Linked DNA regions of Azoarcus sp. CIB. The protein of the gene in region 2 interacts with the protein of the main gene of each other region in a pairwise test. Links are inferred from orthologs where the notes say so. Each region holds a gene or a part of one and is shown on either strand. Other genes may lie near its edges. The genes, in order: ligA and leuS.

What was found.
Region 1: the proteins of leuS (region 2) and ligA interact in binary tests that used the Escherichia coli proteins (3 or more experiments, as listed by UniProt). The link is inferred for Azoarcus sp. CIB from one-to-one orthologs.

Annotation. Positions count from the first base shown.
Region 1 is NZ_CP011072.1:3,090,746-3,097,399, forward strand. Bases 2,447-5,445 are described here. They hold ligA (NAD-dependent DNA ligase LigA), read right to left. Parts: upstream 4,956-5,445; coding sequence 2,937-4,955; downstream 2,447-2,936. Other genes in these bases: galU (UTP--glucose-1-phosphate uridylyltransferase GalU), read right to left, coding at 2,447-2,875; AzCIB_RS13640 (cell division protein ZipA), read right to left, coding at 4,955-5,445. In the rest of the region: translational GTPase TypA, read left to right, coding at 81-1,898; more of galU, read right to left, coding at 2,003-2,446; more of AzCIB_RS13640, read right to left, coding at 5,446-6,061; chromosome segregation protein SMC, read right to left, coding at 6,175-6,654. UniProt on the Escherichia coli protein: DNA ligase that catalyzes the formation of phosphodiester linkages between 5'-phosphoryl and 3'-hydroxyl groups in double-stranded DNA using NAD as a coenzyme and as the energy source for the reaction.
Region 2 is NZ_CP011072.1:3,602,734-3,609,592, reverse strand. Bases 1,680-4,883 are described here. They hold leuS (leucine--tRNA ligase), read right to left. Parts: upstream 4,502-4,883; coding sequence 1,880-4,501; downstream 1,680-1,879. Other genes in these bases: AzCIB_RS16040 (hypothetical protein), read right to left, coding at 4,701-4,883; AzCIB_RS16050 (LPS-assembly lipoprotein LptE), read right to left, coding at 1,680-1,867. In the rest of the region: AzCIB_RS16060 (glutamate-5-semialdehyde dehydrogenase), read right to left, coding at 1-269; holA (DNA polymerase III subunit delta), read right to left, coding at 357-1,364; more of AzCIB_RS16050, read right to left, coding at 1,361-1,679; more of AzCIB_RS16040, read right to left, coding at 4,884-5,027; AzCIB_RS16035 (UvrD-helicase domain-containing protein), read left to right, coding at 5,374-6,859.

The DNA.
Region 1 (6,654 bases), 510 kb from region 2 along the record:
CTCCAATCGCACGACGATCCATGCTGCGACGCCGCACCGCGTGCTAAAATTAAAAACTTTTCAAAGACTTCCGGCCCCACATGTCCCGCTCCATCCGCAACATCGCCATCATCGCCCACGTCGACCACGGCAAGACCACGCTCGTCGACCAGCTCCTGCGCCAATCCGGCACCTTCCGCGAGAACCAGCAGGTCTCCGAACGCGTGATGGACTCCAACGACCTGGAGAAGGAGCGCGGCATCACGATTCTCGCCAAGAACTGTGCGGTCCAGTACGGCGACACCCACATCAACATCATCGACACCCCGGGACACGCCGACTTCGGCGGCGAAGTCGAGCGCGTGCTGTCGATGGTCGACGGCGTGCTGCTGCTGGTCGACGCGGTCGAAGGCCCGATGCCGCAGACCCGCTTCGTCACGCGCAAGGCGCTCGCACTAGGCCTCAAGCCCATCGTCGTCATCAACAAGATCGACCGCCCGGGCAGCCGTCCGGACTGGGTCATCAACCACACCTTCGATCTGTTCGACAAGCTCGGCGCGACGGAAGAACAGCTCGACTTCCCGGTCGTCTACGCCTCCGCGCTGAACGGCTACGCGATGCTCGACGCCAGCCAGCCGGGCACCGACATGAAGCCGCTGTACGAGGCGGTCCTCAAACACGTACCGCAGCCCGAAGTCGATGCAGAGGGTCCGCTGCAACTGCAGGTCTGCTCGCTCGACTACTCGACCTACATCGGCCAGCTCGGCATCGGCCGCATCAAGCGCGGCAGCATCCGTCCGAACCAGGAAGTCATCGTGATGTACGGCGATGAAAACCGCGGCAAGGCCAAGATCGGCCAGATCCTGACCTTCAAGGGCCTCGAACGCAGCCAGGCCGACTACGCCGAAGCGGGCGACATCGTCCTCGTGTCGGGCATCGACCAGGTCAATATCGGCGTCACGATCTGCCATCCCGACCGCCTCGAAGGCATGAAGCCGATCGCCGTCGACGAACCGACGCTGACGATGAACTTCATGGTCAACTCGTCGCCGCTGGCCGGCCGCGAAGGCAAGTTCGTCACCAGCCGCCAGATCCGCGAGCGCCTCGAAAAGGAACTGCTCAAGAACGTCGCGCTGCGCGTCGAATACACCAACGACTCCGACGTGTTCCTGGTCTCCGGCCGCGGCGAACTGCACCTCACCATCCTGCTGGAAAACATGCGCCGCGAAGGCTTCGAGCTCGCAGTCGGTCGTCCGCGCGTGGTGTTCCGCGACATTGACGGCGTGAAGTGCGAACCGTACGAAATGCTCACCGTCGACGTCGAGGAAGAGCACCAGGGCGGCGTGATGGAAGAACTCGGTCGCCGCCGCGGCGAACTGCAGGACATGCAGTCCGACGGCAAGGGCCGCACCCGCCTCGAATACCGCATCCCGGCCCGCGGCCTGATCGGCTTCCAGGGCGAATTCCTGACGCTGACGCGCGGCACGGGCCTCGCGAGCCACGTCTTCGACGACTACGGCCCGATGGCCGGCGCGATGGGCGAGCGCCGCAACGGCGTGCTGATCTCGCAGGACGATGGCCAGGCCGTCGCCTACGCGCTGTGGAAGCTGCAGGACCGCGGCCGCATGTTCGTCACGCACAACGACCCGGTGTACGAAGGCATGATCATCGGCATCCATTCGCGCGACAACGACCTGGTGGTGAACCCGATCAAGGGCAAGCAGCTCACCAACGTGCGCGCCTCGGGCACCGACGAAGCCGTGCGCCTGATCCCCGCAATCCAGCTGACGCTCGAATCCGCGATCGAATTCATCGCCGACGACGAACTGGTCGAAATCACGCCGAAGTCGATCCGGCTGCGCAAGCGCTACCTGACCGAAAACGAGCGCAAGCGCGCGAACAAGGCTGAAAACGCCTGAAGCTGACAGCGACCGCCGGGTTCAATCCGGCGGGTCGACCAAAAAAAGGCGCTGCATCTGCAGCGCCTTTTTTCTTTTCCGACCGCCCATCAGGGCGGTCAGGATTACTTACGATCCGCCAGATACGCCGCGAAGTCCGTGCCGACTTCCGGATGACGCAAGCCGAGTTCGACTGTCGCCTTCAGATAGCCGAGCTTCGAGCCACAGTCGTAACGCACGCCCTGGAACTGGTAGGACAGCACCGCCTCTTCCTTGAGCAAGGATGCGATCGCGTCGGTCAGCTGCAGTTCGCCGCCAGCACCCGGCTTGATCGAACGCAGGTGGTCGAAGATATGCGGGGTCAGGATGTAACGCCCGACCACTGCCTGCGTCGTCGGCGCATCCTCGGGCTTCGGCTTCTCGACGATGCCGGTCACGCGCTGCACGTCGCCCTGTTGGCTCTCGGTGCTGACAATACCGTACTGGCGGGTGTCTTCGCGCGGCACGTTCATCGTACCCAGTACCGAACAGCGGTTGTAGTTATACACGCCGACCATCTGCTGCATGATCGGCTCTGCGCCGTAGTTGTCCAGCAGGTCATCGGCGAGGATCACCGCGAAAGGCTCGTCGCCGACAACCGGCGCGGCGCACAGCACCGCGTGCCCCAGACCAAGCGCTTCGGACTGCCGGATGTAGATGCAGTTCACGCCCTTGGGCACCGTCCGCTGCACCAGCGCCAGCAACTCCTTCTTGCCTCGCGCTTCGAGTTCCGTTTCCAGCTCGTAGGCCTTGTCGAAATGGTCCTCGATCGAGCGCTTGGTGCGCCCGGTGATGAAGATCATGTCGGTGATGCCGGCGGCGACTGCCTCTTCGACCGCGTACTGGATCAGCGGCTTGTCGACGATCGGCAGCATTTCCTTCGGGCTGGCCTTGGTGGCCGGCAGGAAGCGCGTGCCCATGCCGGCAACCGGGAATACCGCCTTGGTGACCTTTTTCATTGGATGACTCTCCCTTGTTTCATCTTTTGCTTCAGCCCGGCGTCTGGTCCGTGCCATATCTTCAACCTTGTTCGAGCAGGCGTCGCAGTCCGTCCTCGTCGAGGATCGCCACGCCGAGTTCTTCCGCCTTCGCGAGCTTGGAACCGGCTTCCGCGCCCGCAACCACGTAATCCGTCTTCTTCGATACCGACCCGCTGACCTTGCCGCCATGCGTCTCGATCAGGGCCTTCGCCTCGTCCCGGCTCATCGCCGGTAGCGTGCCGGTCAACACGAAGACCTTGCCGCTCGCACTGCCCGTGGCCGGAGCCGCGGGCTCACCCTCTTCCCACGTCACCCCCGCCGCGCGCAACTGCTCGATCACCTCGCGGTTGTGCGCTTCGGCAAGGAAGCCGGCAATGCTCTGTGCGACCACCGGTCCGACGTCGCGCACCTCCAACAACTGCTCCGGCGTCGCAGCCATCAGCGCGTCCAGCGAGCCGAAATGCCGCGCCAGATCCTTTGCCGTGGCCTCGCCGACATTGCGGATGCCGAGCGCGAAGATGAAGCGCGCCAGCGCCGTGTGCCGGCTCTTCTCGATTGCCGCGAGCAGGTTGGCCGCCGACTTCTCGGCCATGCGCGGCAGATTCGCCAGTGCCAGCACGCCCAGCTTGTACAGATCCGCCGGCGTCTTCACGATGCCCGCCTCGACGAGCTGGTCGACCAGCTTGTCGCCCAGCCCCTCGATGTCCATCGCGCGCCGCCCGGCGAAATGCAGCAGGGCCTGCTTGCGCTGCGCGGGACAGAACAGCCCGCCCGTGCAGCGCGCCACCACCTCGTCCTCGGCCTTCTCGACGTGCGACGCGCACACGGGGCAGCGCGTCGGCATTACGAAGGCTTGCTCACTGCCCGTGCGCCGCTCGACGACCGGACCGACGACCTCAGGTATAACGTCGCCGGCCCGCCGTACGATGACCTGATCGCCGATCAGCACGCCCTTGCGCAGGATTTCCTCTTCGTTGTGCAGGGTCGCGTTGGTCACCGTGACCCCGCCGACGAACACCGGCTTCAGGCGTGCGACCGGCGTCAGCGCGCCGGTGCGCCCGACCTGTACCTCGATGCCGAGTAGCTCGGTGATCTCTTCCTGCGCAGGGTACTTGTGCGCGACGGCCCAGCGCGGAGCACGCGAGACAAACCCAAGACTTAACTGGTCCTCACGGCGATTCACCTTGTAAACAACGCCATCAATATCATAGGGAAGATGTGCACGTTTATCGCCGATGCGTCGGTAATAATCCAGCAGTCCCTCTGGCCCTCGAACCACTTCATTCGCGGGGGCTACAACAAAGCCCCAACGATTTAACAGTGCAAGCGTCGCTGCATGGTCGGGTGGATGTAGCTGTCCCTCAATTTCAGCCAATGCATAGGCGAAAAATCGTAGCGGCCGCTTCGAGGTAATCCGTGAGTCTAGTTGTCGCAAACTACCAGCAGATGCATTACGCGGATTAGCAAATATTTTTTCCCCGGCGTTCAACTGACGTTGGTTCAAGCGCTCGAAATCAGCTCGTTGCATTAGCACTTCGCCTCGAATTTCGGCTCTCGCCGGAGGGCGGTCGACGTGTAGATGAAATGGTATCGATCGAACGGTACGGAGGTTAGCGGTAACATCCTCGCCAGTACTTCCATCGCCTCGGGTTGCACCTCGTACAAATTCGCCTTTTTCATAAATTAACGTAATTGCAAGTCCGTCAAGTTTTGGCTCAACGGCATATTCAATCACTGAGCGATCGAGTGCCTCCCTACAACGTCGGTCAAATGCAATTATTTCTTCCTCCGTAAACGCATTTGCTAGCGACAGCATAGGAATCTTATGCGGCACTTGGTTAAATGCGGGCTGTGGAGGACTACCTACTCGCTGCGTAGGTGAATTCGGTGTAACGAGCTCCGGAAACTCTTGCTCCAGCGCCTCCAGCTCGCGGAACAGACGGTCGTACTCCGCGTCCGGAATCGTCGGCGCGTCGAGGACGTAATACGCATAATTGTGCGCTTCGAGCTCGCGCCGCAGCTGCGCGGCGCGCTCGAACACCTGGGCCGAAGCGATCATCAGGCCGAGAACAGGCGCTGCGCCACGGGGCCGCCCGCCGGCACGTCCCCGCTCGCCATTTGCCCCTGGAAGTGCTGGATCTGGCTGCGGATCATCGCCGCCGCCTCTGCGCCGAAGGGCGCGCGGTTGTCGTCGACGACCGTTCCGTGCAGCGCGTCGGCCATCTGCATGGCCTGGCGCATCATGCGCTCGAAGGCAAACACGCCGTTCGGCACGCGCGGCACGTCGATCAGCAGCGTCAGGCCGCTGGTGGCGAGATCGCGCATCTCTTCGGCGGCGAACAGCGCCGGTTCCATGTTGCTCAGCGTGTAGAGGGTAGTGCCCTCCTCGTCGCGCGCATGGAAGGAGCCATCCGGGCCCAGCGTCATGCCGTGCGACTCGGCCAGCGCGCGGATCTTGGTGCCGACGAAGGGCTGGCCGTTGCTGACGACGTTGATGCCGATCTGCACGTCCACGTTCGCGCAGAACTTGTCCAGCTCGGCCGCGTTGCGCAGCGATTCGCCACGCGCCGGCAAATCCGCCGGCACCGCGAGGAACTGGTCGGCCACACGTTGCATGCCGCCGGAGAAGTGCAAGAAATCGTTCTCGCTGATCGGGCCCTGACGGTCCACCGTCTGCATCGCCGCACAGAACCAGTGGAAGGCACCCGCGCTATGCGCGTCGAGGGGGCGCCACAGGTTCGCCGCATCGTCGAAGGCGAACCAGCGCACGGGCTTGGAAATCCCCGTCAACTGCTCGCTCTGCGCGGCCCACAGGCGTGGCGCCTCCAGCGGCTCGATCGCCTCGATGCGGATCACGCAGTCGATGCGCCGATCGACGGCATCCGGCACCCCCGGCGTCACCTTGCGCACGCCTGAATCATGCACCGCCGCAGGCGCACGCCGGTTTTCGCTGTCGGCCTCACCCATCGAGGGCTCCAGGCGCTCGCCGGCAACGGCGTCCGCTGCGCCGTCCGCCGGTTCCAGCAGCACGTCGCGATGGTCCGACCTGAAGGCCTGCTCCGCCTCGCGGCGGTGTTTGCGTTCCTGCCACTTGTTGTAGGCCACGATTCCGACGACCGAAGCCACCCCCAGCGCCGCCAAGCCGATCTGCAATTCGTTATCCATCTTCCTTCCCGTTGTCGGTCCCGCCGCATCGCGCAGCGAACCTCGCAATTCTCTGGGCTTCGCAATCCACCTTGCCGCAGCGCCCCCGTTCCAGGGCGCGGCGGCGCTCATGTTCAGGCCGCTGCCGGCTCCGCCAAGCGCAACGCCTCTTCCATATCGACTTCCACCACGCGCGAGACGCCCTGTTCCTGCATCGTCACCCCCACGAGCTGCTGCGCGATCTCCATCGTGATCTTGCTGTGGCTGATGAAGATGAACTGCGTCTGCGATGACATGCGCTTCACCATCTGGCAATAACGCTCGGTATTCGTATCGTCCAGCGGCGCGTCCACCTCGTCAAGCATGCAGAACGGCGCAGGATTCAGCTGGAACATCGAGAACACCAGCGCGATCGCCGTCAGCGCCTTCTCGCCGCCCGACAGCAGGTGGATCGAGGTGTTCTTCTTCCCGGGCGGCTGGGCGACGATCTGGATCCCCGCGTCGAGGATCTCGTCGCCGGTGAGCACCAGCCGCGCCTGCCCGCCACCGAAGAGCTGCGGGAAGAGCGTGCCGAAATGCTGCGTCACGGTATTGTAGGTGTCCTGCAGCTGCTC
Region 2 (6,859 bases):
GCCGCGACCTGTTCCAGGCCTTGGGCCATCGCTTCGATGCCCTTTGCGTTGAGGGTGAGGCGGTCGATCATCGCCGGCTCGAGTCCGGCTGCGCGAGCTTCTTCGAGGTCGCGCGCATTCGCGGCGAGAAGCTCCTCGCGGCGCTCGCGGATTGCGGCGGCCATCGCGCATAGAGCCGCATTCTTGTCGGCGGTCGATGCGCGGGCGAGCTGGCGCGAAGCGGCGCGGGCCTGGCGGCCTAGCGTCTGCATGTATTCCTGAATGTCCATGGAGATTCCGGTGTTGCCGTGCAAAAGAGCATTAGAGCACCGAACGGTGCCGCGCGGCCAGTGCCGGAAACAGCATGCGGGAAACAGTTAGCGGCGGACGAGTCTGAGCGCGAGCTGGAGGAATTCGTCCCACACGTCGCCGGGGGCAAGGCCCTTGATGATGCGGTCGATGCGCGCGGCGTGCAGCAGCGCGGCGCGCAGCAGCGCCGGCTTGAGGCGCGGCAGCGCGCGCTGGATCGCCTGGCGGCGCCGTTCGTCGAAGACGCGCTCGGCCTTGAGCAGGGCCGGTAGTTGCTGGCCGGACGCGACGCCGGAGCTGAGGTTTGCGAGCGTGCGGATTTCGTTCGCGAGCGCCCATAGCACGAGCGGTGGAGCCGATCCCTCGCCCTGCAGGCCTTCGAGCAGGCGCGTGCAGCGCACGGGGTCGCCTTCAAGCAGCGCGTGGCGTAGTTTGTCGATGTCGTAGCGCGCGACGTTGAGGACCGCGTCCTGCACGTGTTCCAGCGTCAGGCGTCCTTCCCCGTGCAGCAGGCCCAGCTTGAGGATCTCCTGGTGCGCCGCGAGGAGGTTGCCTTCGACGTGCTCGGCAATGAAGGCGAGCGCCTCGGCCGGCGCCGACTGATTCTGGCGCGCGAGACGGCCGGCGATCCATTCCGGCAGTCGCTCGCGTTCGGGGGCGTTGAGCTCGACCGCGATGCCGGCATCGCACAGGACTGTAAACCAAGATGCTTTGCGCGCAGCCCAGTCGAGTTCGGGCAGGGTGATGAGGGTGACGATGCCGCCGCCGGGGTTGCGCGCATGCCGTTGCAGTGCGTCGCCGCCCTCGCGGCCGGGCTTCCCATTGGGGATGCGCAGGTCGATGAGCTTGGAGCCGCCGAAAAGCGAGAAATTGCCGGCCGCCGCGCTCAGGCTGTCCCAGCGGAACCCTTGTCCGACGACCAGCGTTTCCCTTTCCTCGAAGCCCTGGCGGCGGGCCGCCGCGCGGATCAGGTCGGCCGCTTCAAGTACGAGCAGCGGCTCGTTGCCATGCAGCAGATAAAGCGGGGCGAGCGGCTTGTCGAGGAGGGCGGGCAGTTGGTCCGGACGCAGGATCACGGTTTGACGACAGCGAGTCGGCGCATGAGCTGGTCGACGAGGTCACCCTGCATGTCACGGTAGAGCAGGGCTTCTTCCTGTTCTTTGGCGAGCACCTGCGAATCGTCGTAGGTGTATTCGCGCTTGGCCGAAATCGTGGTCGGCCGGATGCGTTCGGTGCCCGCGCGGTCGACCAGCCGGAAGGTGAGGACGTGGCGCAGTTCGTACTCGCGCACCTTGCCTGCCCCCGTCAGGGTGAGGATCTCGCGCTCGGGTTGATTGCGCAGGATCTCGAGCTTCACCTCGGCCTTGGCCGGGTCGTCGACGATTTCTGTCGTGCCGCTGGTGCGAATGCGCCGGCGCAGCGCAGCGCCGAACTCGCTCTGGGCGCTGACGCCGACATGGATGGTCGAGAACGCGAGCGGACGTGGCCCGCGCAACTGGAATCCGCAGCCGGCCAGCGGCGCTACGGCGAGGGCGCCGAAGGCCAGCAGCAGGCTGCGGCGGGAGCGGGAAGGGGGCATCCGCAGGAGTCCTCAGACCACGATGTTGACGAGACGGCCGGGCACGACCACGACCTTGCGCGGCGGCTTGCCTTCCATGAATTTCTGCGCCGCCTCGGAGGCCAGCGCGATCGCCTCGATCTGCGACGAGCTTGCGTCCGCTGCCACCTTGATGTTGCCGCGCAGCTTGCCATTGACCTGCAGCACGAGGTCGAGCTCGTCCTGCTTGAGTGCGGCGTCCGACGGTTCCGGCCAGCTCGCGTCGAGGATGTCGCCGGCGAAGCCGCAGTCTTGCCACAGTGCGTGCGCGACGTGCGGTGTGATCGGGGCGAGCAGCCGCAGCAGGATCGACAGGCCTTCCTCGGCGACTTCGGCGTGGGCGGCGCCGTTGTCGCGCGGAGCCTTTTCGAGTGCGTTGAGGGTCTTCATCGCCGCCGAGACGACGGTGTTGAACTGGTGCTTGCCGAAGTCGTAGTTCGCCTGCTTGAGGCAGGTGTGGATCTCGCGGCGCACGGACGCGAGGGCGTCGGGCAGCTGGGCGGTCGCAAGCGTGCGCGTGGCCGGGAGCTGTGCGCGGAATTCGTTGGCGAAGCTGTGGCCGAAAGCCCACACGCGCCGCAGGAAGCGATAGGCGCCCTCGACGCCGGAATCGGACCATTCAAGCTGCTGGTCTGGTGGCGCGGCGAAGATGATGAACAGGCGCGCGGTGTCGGCGCCGTACTGATCGACCAGGGCTTGCGGATCGACGCCGTTGTTCTTCGACTTCGACATCTTCTCGGTGCCGCCGATGACGACCGGCTGGCCGTCGGCGGCGAGTTTCGCCACGGCGATGCGGCCCTTGTCGTCACGTTCGATCTGGACGTCGGCGGGGTTGATCCACTGTTTCTTGCCGCCGTCGGCGTCGCGATAGTAGGTCTCGGCGACGACCATGCCTTGAGTGAGCAGGTTCGTGAAGGGCTCGGAGACGTTCACCAAGCCTTCGTCGCGCATCGCGCGGGTGAAGAAGCGCGAGTAGAGCAGGTGCAGGATCGCGTGCTCGATGCCGCCGATGTACTGGTCGACCGGCGCCCAGTAGTTCACGCGTCCGTCGACCATCGCTTTGTCGTTGTCGGGCGAGGCATAGCGCAGGAAGTACCACGAGGACTCGACGAAGGTGTCCATCGTGTCGGTCTCGCGGCGAGCGGGCTTGCCGCACTGCGGGCAGCTGCACTGGTAGAACTCAGGCATTTTCGCGAGCGGTGAGCCGCGGCCGGTAACTTCGACATTTTCAGGCAGCACCACCGGCAGTTGCTCGTCCGGTACTGGCACATTGCCGCAGTCGTCGCAGTTGATCATCGGGATCGGGCAGCCCCAGTAGCGCTGGCGCGAGATGCCCCAGTCGCGCAGGCGATACTGCGTGCGCTTGGCGCCGAGGCCCTTTTCCGCAAGATCGGCGGAAATCGCGTCGACGGCATCCTGGAAGTGCAGGCCATCGTACTTTCCGGAATTCACGAGACGGCCGTGCTCGCTGTAGGCGTCCTGCCACGGCGCGGTGGTGTCGAGATAGGCATCGCGCGTGGAGCCCACGACCATCCGGATCGGCAGGTGGTATTTCATCGCAAACGCGAAGTCGCGCTCGTCGTGCGCCGGAACGGCCATGACCGCGCCTTCGCCGTACCCCATCAGCACGTAGTTCGCGACCCAGACGTCCATGAACTCGCCGGAGATCGGATGGACGACGCGCAGGCCGGTCGGCATGCCCTTCTTCTCCATCGTCGCGAGGTCGGCCTCGGCGACGCCGCCGTGGCGGCATTCGTCGATGAATGCGGCGAGTTCCGGGTTGTTCGCCGCCGCCTGCAGCGCAAGTGGGTGCTCGGCCGCAACGGCGACGTAAGTCGCACCCATGAGCGTGTCGGCGCGGGTGGTGAACACCTTCAGGACGCCGGATTTGCCGATCGTCGACAGGTCGTAGGGGAAATGCACTTCGACGCCTTCGGAACGGCCGATCCAGTTCTTCTGCATCAGCTTGACCTGCTCGGGCCAGCCGGGCAGGGCGTCGAGCGCGTCGAGAAGTTCATCCGCGTAAGCGGTGATCTTCATGTAATACATGGGGATTTCGCGCTTTTCGACGACGGCGCCGCTGCGCCAGCCCTTGCCGTCGATGACCTGCTCGTTGGCGAGCACGGTCTCGTCGACCGGATCCCAGTTCACGGTGCCGAGCTTCTTGTAGATCAGGCCCTTCTTGTACAAGCGCGTGAACAGCCACTGTTCCCAGCGGTAGTAGTCGGGTTTGCAGGTGGCGAGTTCGCGGGACCAGTCGATCGCGAAACCGAGACGCTTGAGCTGCGCCTTCATGTAGTCGATGTTCGCGTAGGTCCACTTTGCCGGCGGCACGTTGTTCTGGATCGCGGCGTTCTCGGCCGGCATGCCGAAGGCGTCCCAGCCCATCGGTTGCAGGACGTTGTAGCCGCGCATGCGGTGGTAGCGCGCGAGCACGTCGCCGATCGTGTAGTTGCGCACGTGGCCCATGTGCAGCTTGCCCGACGGGTAGGGGAACATGCTCAGGCAGTAGTACTTGGGCTTGCCCGCGTCTTCGGTGACGCGGAAGGCCTGGGCGGATTCCCAGTGCTGCTGGGCGGCGGATTCGACCGTGGCGGGGGTGTATTTGTCCTGCATTTGCGGGCGAGAGTCGAGACGTGGAAAACGCGCGAGTATACCGCGAAGCCGTTGAGCCTCGTGCGGCGTCTCTGCTTGCCACGTCCGGGAGGGCTGTGGGCGGACAAAAAAAAGCATCCGGAGGGAGCCGGATGCTTAATCTCCTTTGAAGGAGAGGGAGGAAGACGGTGTCGCGGCGTGGGCCGCGGAGGTTCGGATTTCAGGCGGCCTTGCGCGGGGCGCCGGCCTGGCGCTGCCAGTTGGCTGAGAAGACGGAGACCATGTCTTCCATCGCCGTCAGCGGCAGGCGCCAGATGCGGTTCTGGCAACGCACGATCGGCGTCACGCGCGGGGCGCAGAAGGTGGCGCGCTCGCTTTCGAGCAGGCGCTGGAAGGCGCTCATCGCTTCGCCCCAGTATTCGGAATTGCCCACCCACTCCGTGGCCGCGGTCGCCTCGCGCACGGCCTGGTGCCAGAGCATCGTGGCGCGCTCGATGGTTACGCCGGCCTTGCGGGCATACCAGGGCAGTAGTTTCGGGGTTTTCATGGTCGGGTTCTCCTGATGGCCATCGTCGGCCAGTTCTTGCGTCGCGCGGATCGGCCTCTTGAGCCGGCCGTGTAGGGCGCGGTTAGTGCGATGCAGCATCGAAATTGGTTGCAATTTTCTTCGTTTCGGCGGCGCGATTCCTTGATATTTCTCAACGAATTGCTGCTCTGCACAATTCAAAAGTACGCCGATCGTTATACGTTTTCAACTGTATGTTGCATTGCCACAACGGTTTCCAGGTTCAACTGAATCGGTTTTTGGGCCTCGTCCTGGTCCGGGGGCGACGATCCGGGAAGAAACAAGGTGCCGCTCCCGGTTAGAATCGCGGCCTGAACAGGAAGCCCGCATGTCCGATCTGCTCGCCAATCTCAATCCCGAACAACTCCAAGCCGTCACCCTTCCGCCTCAGCATGCGCTGATCCTTGCCGGTGCAGGTTCGGGCAAGACCCGCGTCCTCACGACCCGCATCGCGTGGCTGGTGCAGACCGGGCAGGCCGATCCGCAAGGCGTTCTCGCGGTGACCTTCACCAACAAGGCGGCGAAGGAGCTGCTGGGCCGCCTGTCGGCGATGCTGCCGCTGTCCTTCGGCCATTCCGCACGCGGAATGTGGATCGGCACCTTTCACGGGCTGTGCAACCGCCTGCTGCGTGCGCACCACCGTGACGCCGGTTTGCCGCAGTTGTTCCAGATCCTCGATTCCGGCGACCAACTCGCCGCGATCAAGCGTCTGCTGAAGGCGCTCAACGTCGATGACGAGAAGTTTCCGCCGCGCGAACTGCAACATTTCATCAATGCCCAGAAAGAAGCCGGTCTGCGTCCGCATGCCGTCGAAGCCTGGGACGATTACACCCGACGCCGGGTGGAGCTTTTCGCGGAGTATGAGGCGCAATGCCAACGCGAGTCTGTTGTGGATTTTGCGGAGTTGCTGCTGCGCACGTACGAGTTGCTGGAGCGCAATGAACCGATCCGTCGTCACTACCAGCGTCGATTCCGTCACATCCTGGTCGACGAGTTCCAGGACACGAACCGCCTGCAGTACCGCTGGCTGAAGCTGCTCGCCGACGACGGGCGTGAAGGCGGCGCCACGTTGTTCTGCGTGGGTGACGACGATCAGTCGATCTACCGCTTCCGCGGCGCGGAAGTCGGCAACATGCGCGACTTCGAGCGCGAGTTCCGCGTCGCCAACGTGATCCGGCTGGAACAGAACTACCGCTCGCACGGCAACATCCTCGACGCGGCGAACGCGATCATCCGCCACAACACTGCCCGGCTGGGCAAGAACCTGTGGACCGAACGCGGTGCGGGCGAACCGATCCGCGTGTTCGAGGCCTATGCGGACATGGACGAGGCGCGCTGGATCGTCGAAGAGATCCAGTCGCTGGTGCGCGACGGCATGAGTCGGTCGGACGTCGCGCTGCTCTATCGTTCGAATGCGCAGTCGCGCGTGCTCGAACACCAGCTGTTTTCGGCGGGCATCGCGTATCGCGTCTATGGCGGTCTGCGCTTCTTCGAGCGTCAGGAGATCAAGCATGCGCTGGCCTACCTGCGCCTGATCGCCAATCCCGACGACGACACGGCGTTCAGCCGCGTCGTGAATTTTCCGACGCGGGGCATCGGTGCGCGTTCCCTCGAAGCGCTGCAGGACGCTGCGCGTACCTGGAACGCGAGCCTGTACTCGACGGTGCCGCACCTTTCGGGCAAGCCGGGGACGGTGCTGGCGCAGTTTGTGCGCCTTGTCGAGGATCTGCGCCGCGACACGTCACGTCTGCCGCTTCCCGAACTCGTGGACCATGTGCTTGACGCCAGCGGCCTGCGTGATTTCTATCGCAGCG